Regions from separate parts of the Pseudoalteromonas sp. Scap06 genome, predicted to be linked through region 4. Evidence: predicted binding sites of a transcription regulator. Region 4 holds the regulator's gene; each other region holds the start of a gene.

Region 1 (3,165 bases), 1.2 Mb from region 4:
CACAATGCTGTATTGCCCAAATGCAGGGTTTTCAATATTAACTTGATGGTACTTAGCGTTTATATCAACCAATTCTAAGCCTATATCCATGTTAATTGTTAAGCTTAAATCGCTGGCATTTGCCGCCTCATTGGTTTGTTTTGTGTAAACAGGGCTTAACCAACCCTGTGGAGTAAACGAAGGTGTGTTAGTGCTTGTTATCGCATGTGTATCTTGTTCATCGTTAACTTCCCCTGTTATTGCATGATAGCGTGGCGTCATTGTGGTTGGAAAATGAATCGCAAAGATTCCGTGTTGGTAATCAATAATCTCTTGATACTCAAGCGTTATAACTATTTCTTCTCCTGGCCCTACATTTGCCACATTTGTAATAAACATATTTGCACGCTGCTGTCGCAGCAATGAAGCTTGTTTGCCTGCTTTTTTGGCAGCTTGGTACTGTTTTTCAGCTTGGCGTTTTTTTGCTATTTTACCTTTAATAACTCGCTCGCCAATGCGCATGGTCATTGCTTGCACGGCGCTTTCATCGGGTAAAGGAAATAAATAACGTGCATTTACGGCAAAAGGATTTTCATTTATGTAGTGCTGCGTTACTACAACATGATTAATTAGCCCTGTTAGGGTCATTTTTGCATCGCTTTTTAAAATAACCCCAGGGTTAACCGCCACTCCTTGGCTATCAAACAAGGATAGTTTTGGCGACTGTGCATGGCTTTTAAAGCTGGCCAAAAGCACGATAATAATAAAAATAAAAAGGCTTACCTTGGTAAGCACTTTGGTGGGTTTACTCAACATAAATCACTCCATCGAACGCCTTGCGATTAATTGCTTGCTGTTTGATCAGTCGTTTGATTAAGCGCACGGGTAGTGAGAGTAACGCGCCTGTCAAAAAAGTTATCTTCAAGGGTGTTACTATTTGCTATGCTTTGTTGCTCGCCAAATGCTTGTGCGCTTAAACGTATATGGCTTACACCTTGTTTAATTAAGTAACTTTGTACGGCGTTTACTCTGGCTTTTGAAAGTAATAAGTTTGCTTGCTCTTCACCACGCTGATCGGCAAAGCCACTTAAATCGAGTGCGAGTTGCGGTTGGCTTTTTAATAACGCAACCAATTGATCAAGCTGCTTGGCAAAATGTGGAGCAATATCGCTAGAGCCTGTTTTAAATTGCACCGTCATCGCCAATAAATTATTAAGCTGCGATTGAGTTAATTGCTCATTTTGTTGCGCCAGTAGTTCAAGTTGCGCCTCTAGGTGACTGTTATGATTAAGTACGTGCTGGTAGTCGTTGGTTTTCTCTGCCATTACAGTTAAAGCTTGCTGCTGCTCAGCAATGGTTTGCTCAGCCACCTTGGCATCGCCAATCAAACCACCAGCAAATGCGCCTACAAACGCGCCAATTGGGCCACCAACCACGCCACCAATAATGGCACCGGTGCTCAGGCCAACTATTGTTTCTTTTTTTGCTTCTTTTGATGGGGTATCCGCAGCAAATACTGGCGTACAAAAAGTGCTAACAAGTGTGAGTGCGATTAATGTTTTCTTCATGGTCTATTCCTTACTATTAATAATGGTTGGCAAGCTATTGGTTGGCACTTGCGTTGTATTGGTAATTTCAATAGCTGTATTAAAACACCATGAAGTGGCAACAAAGGGGAGTAAAAATGGCAAACTGCTGAGCAATTGTGGCAAAAAAATGGCAATTGCCTTTTTCACCTTACTTAGCACGAAAACTTCGTTATAGTGCGCTTTAAAATAAATAAGGGTGTGTAGAATGAAAAAAATAGCTATCGTTGAAGATGAAACTGCCATTCGCGAAAACTACATAGAAATGCTGAGCGCTCAAGGCTATCAGGTAAGTGGTTATGAAAACCGCACTCAAGCAGAAATAGCTTTTAAAGAAGCACTCCCCGATTTAGCCATTGTTGATATTGGCTTAGGCCATGAAATAGATGGCGGCTTTTTACTGTGCCAAACACTGCGTTCACTTTCTAAAACCTTACCAATTATTTTTTTAACCGCTCGCGACAGCGAAATAGACACCGTATGCGGCCTGCGCATGGGCGCCGATGACTACCTAACCAAAGATATTAGCTTAGCGCATTTAGCCGCGCGTATTGGTGCGCTATTTCGCCGCATGGAAGCATTAGAGCAACCCGCCGATGCCAACGCATTAATAATTCGCGGTCAACTAACACTCGACACGCAACGCATGCAGGTGCTTTGGCAGCAACAGTTGGTTGATTTAACCGTAACTGAGTTTTGGATGCTGCACTCACTCGCCCAACGACCTGGCCACGTTAAAAGCCGTAATGAGTTAATGAGCGATGCTAAAATTTATGTAGACGACAGCACCATTACCTCCCATGTAAAACGCATTCGCAAAAAGTTTATAGCACTCGATAGCCAGTTTGACTGCATTGATACCGTGTATGGCATGGGTTACAGGTGGGAGCAACCCACATGCTGAGATTTGGCCTACGCAGTAAATTTATTCTACTTTCATGCTTTTTGTTTTTGTTGCCATGGTTAGGCTACGAGTACGTATGGGAAATGGAAAAGTTTTTACGCCAAGGCCAAGAAAAAACGCTCGTAGGCACTACACGCGCACTGGCAACAGCCCTGCACGAACGCCCCGCTTTATTTGACGAACAAACCAACTTTTTAGATCAAGTTGTAAAAGGCCGCGATCTCTATGCTTATAATTTAAAAAGCCCAATTCAGCTCGATGGTAAACTCAGCGACTGGGACGCTTACCAATCGCTATTTTGGCTGTATGACAAACGCTACTTACAAACAGCCAATGATAACCATCAACTGAACAACTTATCATTTAGCCACATGGTAGGTAAGTTTGATAATTACTTATATGCTGTATTTAAAGTCACAGATGACACTGTAATTTACCGTGCTAAAAACAGCCTCAGCATTACCAATAATGACTATGTAAAAATTGGCCTAAAAAACCCTGATGGGCAATTTAATACTTATATTATTGCTCCGCGCCAAGATGGCTGGGTCAACGCATTTGATGCCAACAGTAAAATGCCTTTTACTAAAATTCAGGGTTTCTTTAAAAAAACTGAAACAGGTTATAACCTTGAGCTGCGCTTTCCTTTGAGTATGCTTGGCAATAAACTGGGATTTGCCATTGCCGATGTTGATA
Region 2 (3,165 bases), 230 kb from region 4:
GAGTTCTTCTGCATCGTAAGGCTTAAGCAATCCCGCCATATCTTTAATACAAATTGAATGACAACCTAATTCTTCAAGCTGCTTAGCAAGTGTTAACCACATATCTAATGTATGTACAGGGCTTACTGTGTAAGAAATTGTACCTTGCGCATGTGCCCCTACTTTAACCGCCGCTTTTATGGCAGTTTCTAAGTTACGTACATCATTCATGGCATCAAAAATACGAAATACGTCTACGCCATTTTTGTGGGCGCGCTCAACAAACTTCTCAACCACATCATCAGCATAATGGCGATATCCCAATAAGTTCTGACCACGAAGTAGCATTTGCTGTGGTGTATTTGGCATCGCTTTTTTAAGCGCGCGAATACGCTCCCATGGATCTTCACCTAAATAACGAATACATGAATCAAAGGTAGCTCCACCCCAAGATTCTATAGACCAATATCCTGCGTCATCAATTTTTTTTGCAATAGGTAACATGTCGTCTAATCGCATGCGGGTAGCTAAGAGCGACTGATGTGCGTCACGAAGTACGAGTTCTGTTATTTTTAATTTAGCCATTGGTATGCTCCTCTAATTATTATTTGTTTTGTACTGAGCAATGGCAGCACTAATTGCAGCGATGTGCTCATTTGGCACACCTTGAGATTTAAAAGATGGTGTTCTCTGTGATGCTGCTAGTTCTGGCTGAGAAAACTTGCTAGCCAGCTTAGACATGAGTGTCACTGCACCAATCAATAAAGAAAGAAATACAAACACACCCACCATGCCTGTTAGCATTAAATTGCCTGCAGTTGTGAGTAAAGCCCCTATATCCATAATTCTCCCCTGTTTAAAACCAAACACATAAAAAATCGGTTTATTTAAATAACTATTCACCAATAGTAACAAAAACTATTCTTTTGTCTACACATTGTAAATTGGTAAAACCAATTAATCTAAAAGTAACATATCACCAATAAGGTTAACACCACCTAAAATAGCTTATTTAACCCAGATATATAGATGATAAAAATGTTCGTTATAAACAAAGAATATATAAAAACACTAATACTTTGTAAAAACACATATAAAACAAACCTATTGTACTAACCCACTAATAACCTTCAAAACAAATGTTAATTGGTCTTACCAAAACAAAGAGCAGCAACAACTATTTATTATCTCATCAGAGACAACTGTGAATAAGTTACCGATAAGATCGTAAAAATTACCAACTCAGTATAAAGCCAATCGCGAAAAACCGAAATAAACCATTGATTTAAAACAAAATGAAATACTGGCACATTACTCGCTTATATAAAAACAACACTTTAACACTTAGATAAATCAAGGAGATGACAATGTTACGCTGGACAATTACATTTTTGGTGATCGCACTAATCGCAGCCGTTTTAGGATTTGGTGGTATTGCAGGAGCCGCAGCAGGAATTGCTAAGATCATATTTTTTATCTTTTTAGTTTTACTGGTTATTTCACTTGTCTCTGGCGCTTTACGTGGTAAAAGCCCCAGGTAGATAAGAAACAACGAACCTCTTTTTAAATTTATATACAAGGAATTACATTATGAAATCATCAACACTTAAAGCAGCAGCTATTGGTCTATTCGCAAGTGCATTTATTATGGGTTGTGAAGACAATCATGCAGAAGAAGCCGGTGAGCGTATTGACGAAGCCGTGACAGATGTTCAAAACAAGGTAGAAGATACCTGTGAAGAAGTAAAAGAAGGCGTTAATGCCGAAGAGACAAATTGCTAATATTATTTATTTAGCTAAGAAACGACCTACGGGTCGTTTTTTTATGCCTAAAATATAAATAGTTTCTAGTCATTTCCCCTTTTAAGCTGCGCATTAGGCTAAAATAATAAAAAATAGCTTTTAAGTGCAAACACATGGTCTTTACAACAACTTATAAACTCGATAAACCTTATTTTTATGAATGCTTCGACCAATCGCTGCCTTATAGTAAGCGTGCACAACCTAAATACTTTTTATTGGCGCTACTTGTGATATTAGGGCTATTTGGCATTTATGGTTTAGGCGATCATTACCTTGGTACATTTTTGCTTATGTTAGCTTTACTTGAGTGCATTGCTTTTTATTATCGTCGTCCTTGGTGGGTAACAAGGCAAATGCTTAGCAGAGCATCTGGTTCTGAAGTCACTCTCACCTTCGACGAGGACGGAATAAAATCAACCAATCATTACAAGAATTACCAGTTAGCTTGGCACGACATTAATGAAGTGATTACTACAGATTGCGGCCTATTGTTAAAAAGTAAAAGCGGTATGCAGTACATTTCCAAGGCAATACTCAACGAAGAAACCATTGATTTTATTAACAAAAAAGCCACTCAGTGAGTGGCTTTTATAAATGTCATAGTTTTTAACTAACACATTTTATATTATCTTGATTAAGCATTGCCCGGATTAGGGTTAGACTTTTCAGCTTGTATGCGCATGTAAATTTCTTCACGATGAACTGATACGTCTTTAGGTGCGTTAACACCGATACGAACTTGATTTCCTTTAACACCCAGAACAGTAACGGTTACTTCGTCACCAATCATAAGGGTCTCGCCTACTCTACGAGTTAGTATTAGCATTCTCTTGCTCCCATGTTCCAATAAAATTATAAGATTCCGCAACACATTTTAATTAAAATTAGACTAAAAAGTAAGTAAAAACTCTCAATCTATTCATTTTCTGTTAAAAATGTCTTATGTAATGCACGAACAGCCAGTTCAAGGTATTTCTCATCTATTAAAACTGAAATTTTTATCTCTGAGGTTGAAACAAACATCACATCAATGTTCTCTTGTGCTAACGAATCAAAAAATAAACTCGCCACTCCAGAATGAGATTTCATCCCCATACCCACAGCTGACACTTTCGCCACATTAGTTAATCCGTCAATTGCCTGTGCGTCAAATTGCTGTTGCTCAGCCGCTAACAAATCAAGTGCGTTTAAATAATCATTTAAATGCACAGTAAAAGCATAGTCGACTTTTTCAACTTTATGATTAATTTGATTAATCATATCTATTTCGATGCCATTATCTGCAAAAAGTTTCAAAATTTTTGCAAGCGCTTTTGTGCCTTGCGGTACTCCATGTACCTTAATCAAACACTCGTCTCGATTAAATGCAATACCCGACACAAC
Region 3 (3,165 bases), 930 kb from region 4:
TTATAAGCGTAATTTTTGCCTGTGCCCCTGTCTTCTAGTCCTTGAAAGCCAACCTGTTTTTGGTCAAATCTGACAACAAAATAACTGTTGTCTTCGCTATTTGGGGTATTGCCATAACGAAATTCATTCTCGTAACTTGATAACTTCCAACTAAGAGTTTTGTCATAACCAAAATAATGCTCAGCCTCTAACTCAAGCCCAGTCATTTCGGTAATTAATTCATTGCGGATATGTTGTACTTCAGCGCGATTTTTATCAAAGCGCATACGGTGCTTATAATGTGTTTCGTCATCAATTAAAGTCCCATACATGGCTGTGGCGCTAATTGTGCCTTGTTCAAGTTGATACTCAACAGCACCATTAAGTCCATAAGTTTCGCGCGTGCCGGTATAATCTCGTAACTCTAAGCGATAAATGCCTAAACCATCATTGCCACGGCGCGGCTCATAGTTATCAGTGGCCCAGTCACGTTGCCACGCAGTCGCATTGATCAAAAAACCTAATTTGTCGTCTAGTAAGCGGTCGCCGTAAAGTAAGTTTGCTGAATAATTAGTGCCATCGGCAAGCTCATTTTGACCAATTGCAAAATTAGTATTAAACACAAAATCATCGGGCGCTTTTTTAGTGATAAAATTAACATTACCGCCAATGGCGTCACCTTCAAGGTCAGGGGTTAGCGCTTTCGACACTTCGACAAATTCAATTAATTCACTAGGGAAAAAGTCAAAAGCTGTTGCTCGACTGGTGGTTTCTTCTTCAGCCGTTGGTAAACGATCGCCGTTGATACTCGCAGAGCTCCACTGTGCCGGTAGACCGCGCACAGCAACAAAACGACCTTCACCTTGGTCACGTTCAATCGACACACCTGGTATACGCTGTACAGCTTCAGCTGCATTTCTATCAGGTAGTTTTCCAATACCGTCAGCAGAAATAATATTTTTAATACTTTTGGCATTTTTTTGGTTATTAGCTGCCGCCATTTCACCGCGCTGAATTTGGCCGACAGCAATTATTTCTTCAATGGCGTTATTATTATTTGCAGCAAAAAGAGTGATTGGTTTTAGCTTTTTTATTTCGCCTTCACCAACAGTAATATCAACAAAATAAGGCTGATAGCCTAAATAAGTCACTTTAAGTTGGTGTTTACCTGGATTTAACTGCGGTAACTCAAATTGTCCCTGATAGTTTGTTACGGTACTTTTACCAGTACCAACTACTGTGATTAATGCGCCAGAGAGCAGTGATCTACTATCTTCTACAGTGCCTACAAATGTAGCGTTACCGGCAACGGCATCTTGGGCAATAAATAACGGGCTAGTACACAGTAATATAGCAGTGGCTATTGCATGTCGTTTCATTATTAGTTTTACCTTAAGTTTATTTTGGTCTAGACCAGATGTTTTAACTAATAATAGTGATGAATTTTTACAAACATGTGACGAAACTAATTTTTTTCACAGGAGGGGATTTTTTTAAGGTAACAAAAAGCCCAGCACTAAGGCTGGGCGGTTATTCTTTGTATTAAACTTAATGTTTTTGCATTTTACTCATTTCAGCATGGCAGCTCTGCATAGTAAGTAATACCTTTGATAACGCTGCTTCACAATCATGGGACTGAGGTTTTTTCAACGCTACTTTAATTTCTTCTAAGGTTTTATCTTCTACTTCCTCAAGCTCTTTAACGTAGGTTTGATCGTTATCGTTAGTAAATTTACTAATCAAAGTTGTGAATGCTCGGCGCGCTTCTACAACAAACGATGAGCCATCTTCGCGCTCACCCTGTTGATTAATTGCGTAAGGTTGTAAACTCTCCACACTGACTTTACGAGCGTCAATCATACGTTGAAATAGGGCACCTATTGCGGGGTCCTTTACTTTATCTTGTGCTGTTTGGTAAAAGTCGATGCCGCTATTCATTACTTGGATAATTTCTGTAATATGATTAATTTCTTGTCCTTGATGGGTGCTCATAATAATGACCTCTGTTAATTTAAAATACTGTCATTACTAAGCAAGCGCTATTCCAAGTAGGTTGTTTTTTTAAGTGTTTGTATTTTATGCTTTTTAATTGTTTAGTAGGCTTGCTAACTGAGCGTTAGCAAGCAAATTTTACATAAAAGTTTGTAAGAAGGTTATTTTAGCTCATCCGCTACTTCAGCTACTTTTTGGCGTAACCAAATATGACTAGCGTCTCTGTGTAATAAAGGGCTCCATATCATATCAAGTTCAAATGGCGGGATAGGAAAGGGGGGCTCCAGTATTTTAAGCCCAGGATCGTCTAAATAAATATTAGCCGCTTTTGAGGGCAAAGTCGCAACTAAATTTTTCTCTTTGGCTAAGTGAACAGCCACATGGTAGTTACGAGTAAAAGTGGCAATATTACGGTGTTTACCAAAATGAGCCAGTGCCTCATCAACCCAGCCCAGCTTTTGCACATCTTTAGGGTCCATCCCCACACCAACACCAAAGCCTGTTTTACTTACCCAAATATGGCGAGCTTTTAAATAGCTATCTAGGCTAAAGTTTTCAATAATGGGGTTATCTGATTTTACTAAACAACAAAAGCTGTCTTTCCAAATACGTTTATGATGAAACGATTGTGGTAAATTTTCAAAGCGGTTAATCGCCATATCAACTTTACCGTTTTCAACATCGTGAAAGGTAACATCACTAGGGGTTAAAATATCTAAGGTGGTGTCGGGCGCTTCTTCGTGTAGTTTCCCTAATAAACGCGGCGCCATGGTACTGGCCGCGTAATCACTGGCCATGATCCTAAACACTCGCTTACTTTGTTTAGCTTCAAACTCACGGTTAGGTGCCAGAGTTTCTTCAAGAGTCATCAAAATTCCACGAATTACTGGCTGCAACTCAATAGCACGCTCAGTCGGCACCATACCATCGCTGGTACGAACTAAAATAGGATCGTTAAAAAGGTTACGTAGGCGTTTAAGTCCGTTACTCATTGCCGGTTGAGTAATACTAAGCTGGTTTGCAGCACGAGTAACATTACATTCGCGCAGTAATGTATCGAGGTAAACCAGTAAATTTAAATCTATTTTACTTATATTCATTGTGTGTCCTTAACGTTTACCAATAATGGATAAAACGCTGTGCTGTAGGATAGGGATAAATGTGACTCACCTTTCCATTTTTTATATTTTGTTG
Region 4 (3,165 bases):
GAGTTGTTTTTCTTTTTTTATTGCTAAATCAAGTGGCAGAGAATCAATAGAAAGAGGATGAAGACGGCGTGTTTCTGAAAAGCGTTTGATTAAGGTTTGATCGTCACTGTCTAAATAAAACACCGTTGGCTTAGTAAAACCAGGCAAATATTCAATGATTTCATTAAACTGTTGTTGTTCTTTAGGTAAGTTACGCACATCAACACTTACAGCTATTTTATTGTAGCTGTCGGAAACACTACGAACAAGAGAAGGTAATAAATTTAAAGGTATATTATCTACACAATAATAACCTAAATCCTCAACAACGCGTAACGCAACAGATTTACCAGAACCTGAGCGACCACTTATAATTATTAATTCCATTTATCACCCTTTATTATTGCTACGGTTGACTTACAATGATCTGGTACAGCTCATTGTCGGATTTTGCCGCCCGTAATTGCTTACAAAATTCTTTATCGTTGAGCTTTTCAGCTATAGTGGCTAAGGTTTTTAAATGCTGCTTATTGTCACCGTCGGGTACAATTAAGGCAACAAAAATGTCGACCGGTCGATTATCTATTGCATCAAAATTAATAGCCGCTTCGCTCACTAATATAAGTGCAAGAGGCTCTTGTACACCACTCATACGACCATGAGGAATTGCAATTCCTCGGCCTATACCTGTGCTCCCTAGTTTTTCTCTTGCTGTTAATGCATTAAGAATATCTTGTTGAGCTAAATAGGGCAGTTTATTGTGAGCCAATTCACTGATAAATTCTAAAATTCTTTTTTTACTATTAAAAAGGACCGCAGCTTTACTGCAGTCCTGACAGATAAGTGAGCTTAGTTTCATAGTGTTAGTGTCGAGCAAGTTTCTCTTTGTGTTTAATTACTTGACGATCTAGCTTGTCAATCAGCGAGTCTATAGCGGCATACATATCTTGGTGTTCAGTAGAAGCAAAAATCTCAGCGCCACTAACATGAACGGTTGCTTCGGCTTTTTGGTTTAGTTTTTCTACATCGAGAATAACGTGCACATTCGTTATGTGATCAGTGTGCCTCTGTAACTTCGAAAATTTACTATTTACGTAGTCTCTAAGCGAGTCGGTAATATCTACATGGCGACCAGTTAAATTCAGTTGCATAAACATTTTCCTCTTTGTTGTACGCCTTAAATCAAACTTTTACGTTGATTTGACGGGGGAATAGCTAGAGATTCGCGATACTTTGCAATAGTTCTCCTTGCTACTTTAATTCCTTGCTCAGCCAATATATCTGCAATTTTGCTATCACTCAATGGTTTAGCTGAGTTTTCTGCAGCGATTAATTTTTTAATTAATGCGCGTATTGCTGTTGAAGAACATTCACCACCATTTTCAGTGCTTACATGGCTGGAAAAGAAATATTTAAGCTCAAAAATACCGCGTGGTGTATGCATGTATTTTTGCGTAGTAACACGTGAAATAGTCGACTCGTGCATTTCTACCATTTCGGCTACGTCATTAAGTACCATAGGCTTCATCGCCTCAGGACCATGTTCAAAAAAGGCCTGTTGTTGCTGCACAATACAGTTGGTTACTTTAAGCAGCGTGTCGTTTCTACTCTCTAAGCTTTTTATAAACCATTTAGCTTCTTGTAAGTGTGAGCGAATGAACTGGCTATCGCCACTTGATTTGACCGTACGAGACATAGCTGCATATTGGCTGTTTACCCTAATTTTAGGCATGCTATCTGGGTTTAGTTCAACCACCCAACGGCCTTTCACTTTTTTAACCGACACATCAGGAATAACGTACTCTGACTCTTCTCTAACGATAGTGTCTGCCGGTTTTGGGCTAAGGGTGTGAATTAACGTCATGACCTCTTTAAGCTCATCTTCTTTGAGCTTAGTTTTCTTCATTAACGTGCGATAATCACGCGCAGCCAATAAATCAATGTGATCAGTTAAGATCATTTTTGTTTCGTTTAAAAAAGGCGTGTCTTGATCAAACTGATTCAATTGAATACACAAACACTCTTGTAAACTACGCGCGGCTATTCCTACCGGATCAAATAGCTGAATACGCTTTAATACCGCTTCTATTTCATCAAGTTCAACTTCATCTTCTATGTCGTTCTCTTGATTAAAGCTCTCTAATATTTCTTCACAGCTAAGAGTTAAAATGCCCGAATCGTCCACGGCTTCTACGATAGCAATCGCGATGGCTTCATCAGTAGGGCTAAACGGTGTCAGTTGCAATTGCCACATTAAATATTCATGTAGCGTTTCAGTTGAAGAGCCTTGATAAATTGATTCATCTTCAGGCATTGGTCCTGATGAAGAGGCAGGTGCTGCGCTCATGTATTCATCCCATGTAACATCCATTGCCATATCATCGCTAATGGTGTCTTTGGTCATGGCTTCGCCGCTATCTTGCTCATATTCGCTAGGTTTTTCATCAGCTGAAGCACTTAGCGTTGATTCTTCGATATCGGCTTTTTGTTCGTTTTTACCCGCAGCATCTTCACTGTAATCTTGTTCTTCAACTTCAAGCAAGGGATTGCTATCGAGCGCTTCTTGAATTTCTTGCTGGAGATCCAATGTACTGAGTTGCAATAAGCGAATTGCTTGTTGCAACTGTGGAGTCATTGTAAGTTGCTGGCCCATGCGCAGCTGTAATGATTGCCTCATTTATCTCTAACAATCCTTTTAAATTAGTATAATTAATATTAGCAGATGCTTAGTGTAATAACACACATATTAGAGCTTGAACTGCTCGCCTAAATAAACATCGCGTACCGTTTTATCGTTTAATACATATTCTGGAGTGCCTGATGCAATTAACTCTCCATGAGAAACTATGTAGGCTTTTTCACAAACATCAAGAGTTTCGCGTACGTTGTGATCTGTGATCAATACGCCAATTCCTCGATTTTTAAGGTGTTCTATAATTTTTTTAATATCTAATACAGAGATAGGATCAACCCCTGCAAAGGGTTCGTCTAATAGTATAAATTTAGGATTTGCTGCTAATGCTCGCGCAATTTCAACACGGCGGCGCTCACCACCTGATAGGGCCATACCTTGGCTGTCACGAATATGTTGAATACTAAATTCATCAAGTAAATTATTTAAGGTATCTTCACGTTGCTGCTTATTAAGCTCTTTGCGTGTTTCTAAAATAGCCATTAAGTTTTGGT

The links. The regulator sigma-54, encoded in region 4, starts transcription at its own class of promoters, with help from an activator protein. The targets are predictions, from matches to a motif close to GTTGGCACGNNNNTNGNNT.
Region 1: a site for sigma-54 is predicted at 1,573-1,591, ahead of pdsR (proteobacterial dedicated sortase system response regulator). Genes of this name have one in related genera too.
Region 2: a site for sigma-54 is predicted at 1,282-1,300, ahead of FLM47_RS02980 (DUF1328 domain-containing protein). Genes of this name have one in related genera too.
Region 3: a site for sigma-54 is predicted at 2,010-2,028, ahead of FLM47_RS06215 (PA2169 family four-helix-bundle protein). Genes of this name have one in related genera too.

What each region holds. Positions count from the first base shown of each region.
Region 1 is NZ_CP041330.1:2,632,121-2,635,285, forward strand. It holds gene FLM47_RS12220 (marine proteobacterial sortase target protein) at 1-795, opposite strand, end outside; gene pdsO (sortase-associated OmpA-like protein PdsO) at 822-1,547, opposite strand; gene pdsR (proteobacterial dedicated sortase system response regulator) at 1,774-2,469, shown strand; gene pdsS (proteobacterial dedicated sortase system histidine kinase) at 2,463-3,165, shown strand, end outside.
Region 2 is NZ_CP041330.1:648,964-652,128, reverse strand. It holds gene oadA (sodium-extruding oxaloacetate decarboxylase subunit alpha) at 1-564, opposite strand, end outside; gene FLM47_RS02985 (OadG family protein) at 577-822, opposite strand; gene FLM47_RS02980 (DUF1328 domain-containing protein) at 1,347-1,520, shown strand; gene FLM47_RS02975 (hypothetical protein) at 1,570-1,761, shown strand; gene FLM47_RS02970 (YcxB family protein) at 1,896-2,363, shown strand; gene csrA (carbon storage regulator CsrA) at 2,417-2,608, opposite strand; gene FLM47_RS02960 (aspartate kinase) at 2,698-3,165, opposite strand, start outside.
Region 3 is NZ_CP041330.1:1,352,768-1,355,932, forward strand. It holds gene FLM47_RS06210 (TonB-dependent receptor) at 1-1,358, opposite strand, end outside; gene FLM47_RS06215 (PA2169 family four-helix-bundle protein) at 1,528-1,971, opposite strand; gene FLM47_RS06220 (LysR family transcriptional regulator) at 2,133-3,071, opposite strand; gene aceK (bifunctional isocitrate dehydrogenase kinase/phosphatase) at 3,088-3,165, opposite strand, start outside.
Region 4 is NZ_CP041330.1:423,370-426,534, forward strand. It holds gene rapZ (RNase adapter RapZ) at 1-366, opposite strand, end outside; gene ptsN (PTS IIA-like nitrogen regulatory protein PtsN) at 386-838, opposite strand; gene hpf (ribosome hibernation promoting factor) at 843-1,130, opposite strand; gene FLM47_RS01980 (RNA polymerase factor sigma-54) at 1,157-2,656, opposite strand; gene lptB (LPS export ABC transporter ATP-binding protein) at 2,726-3,165, opposite strand, start outside.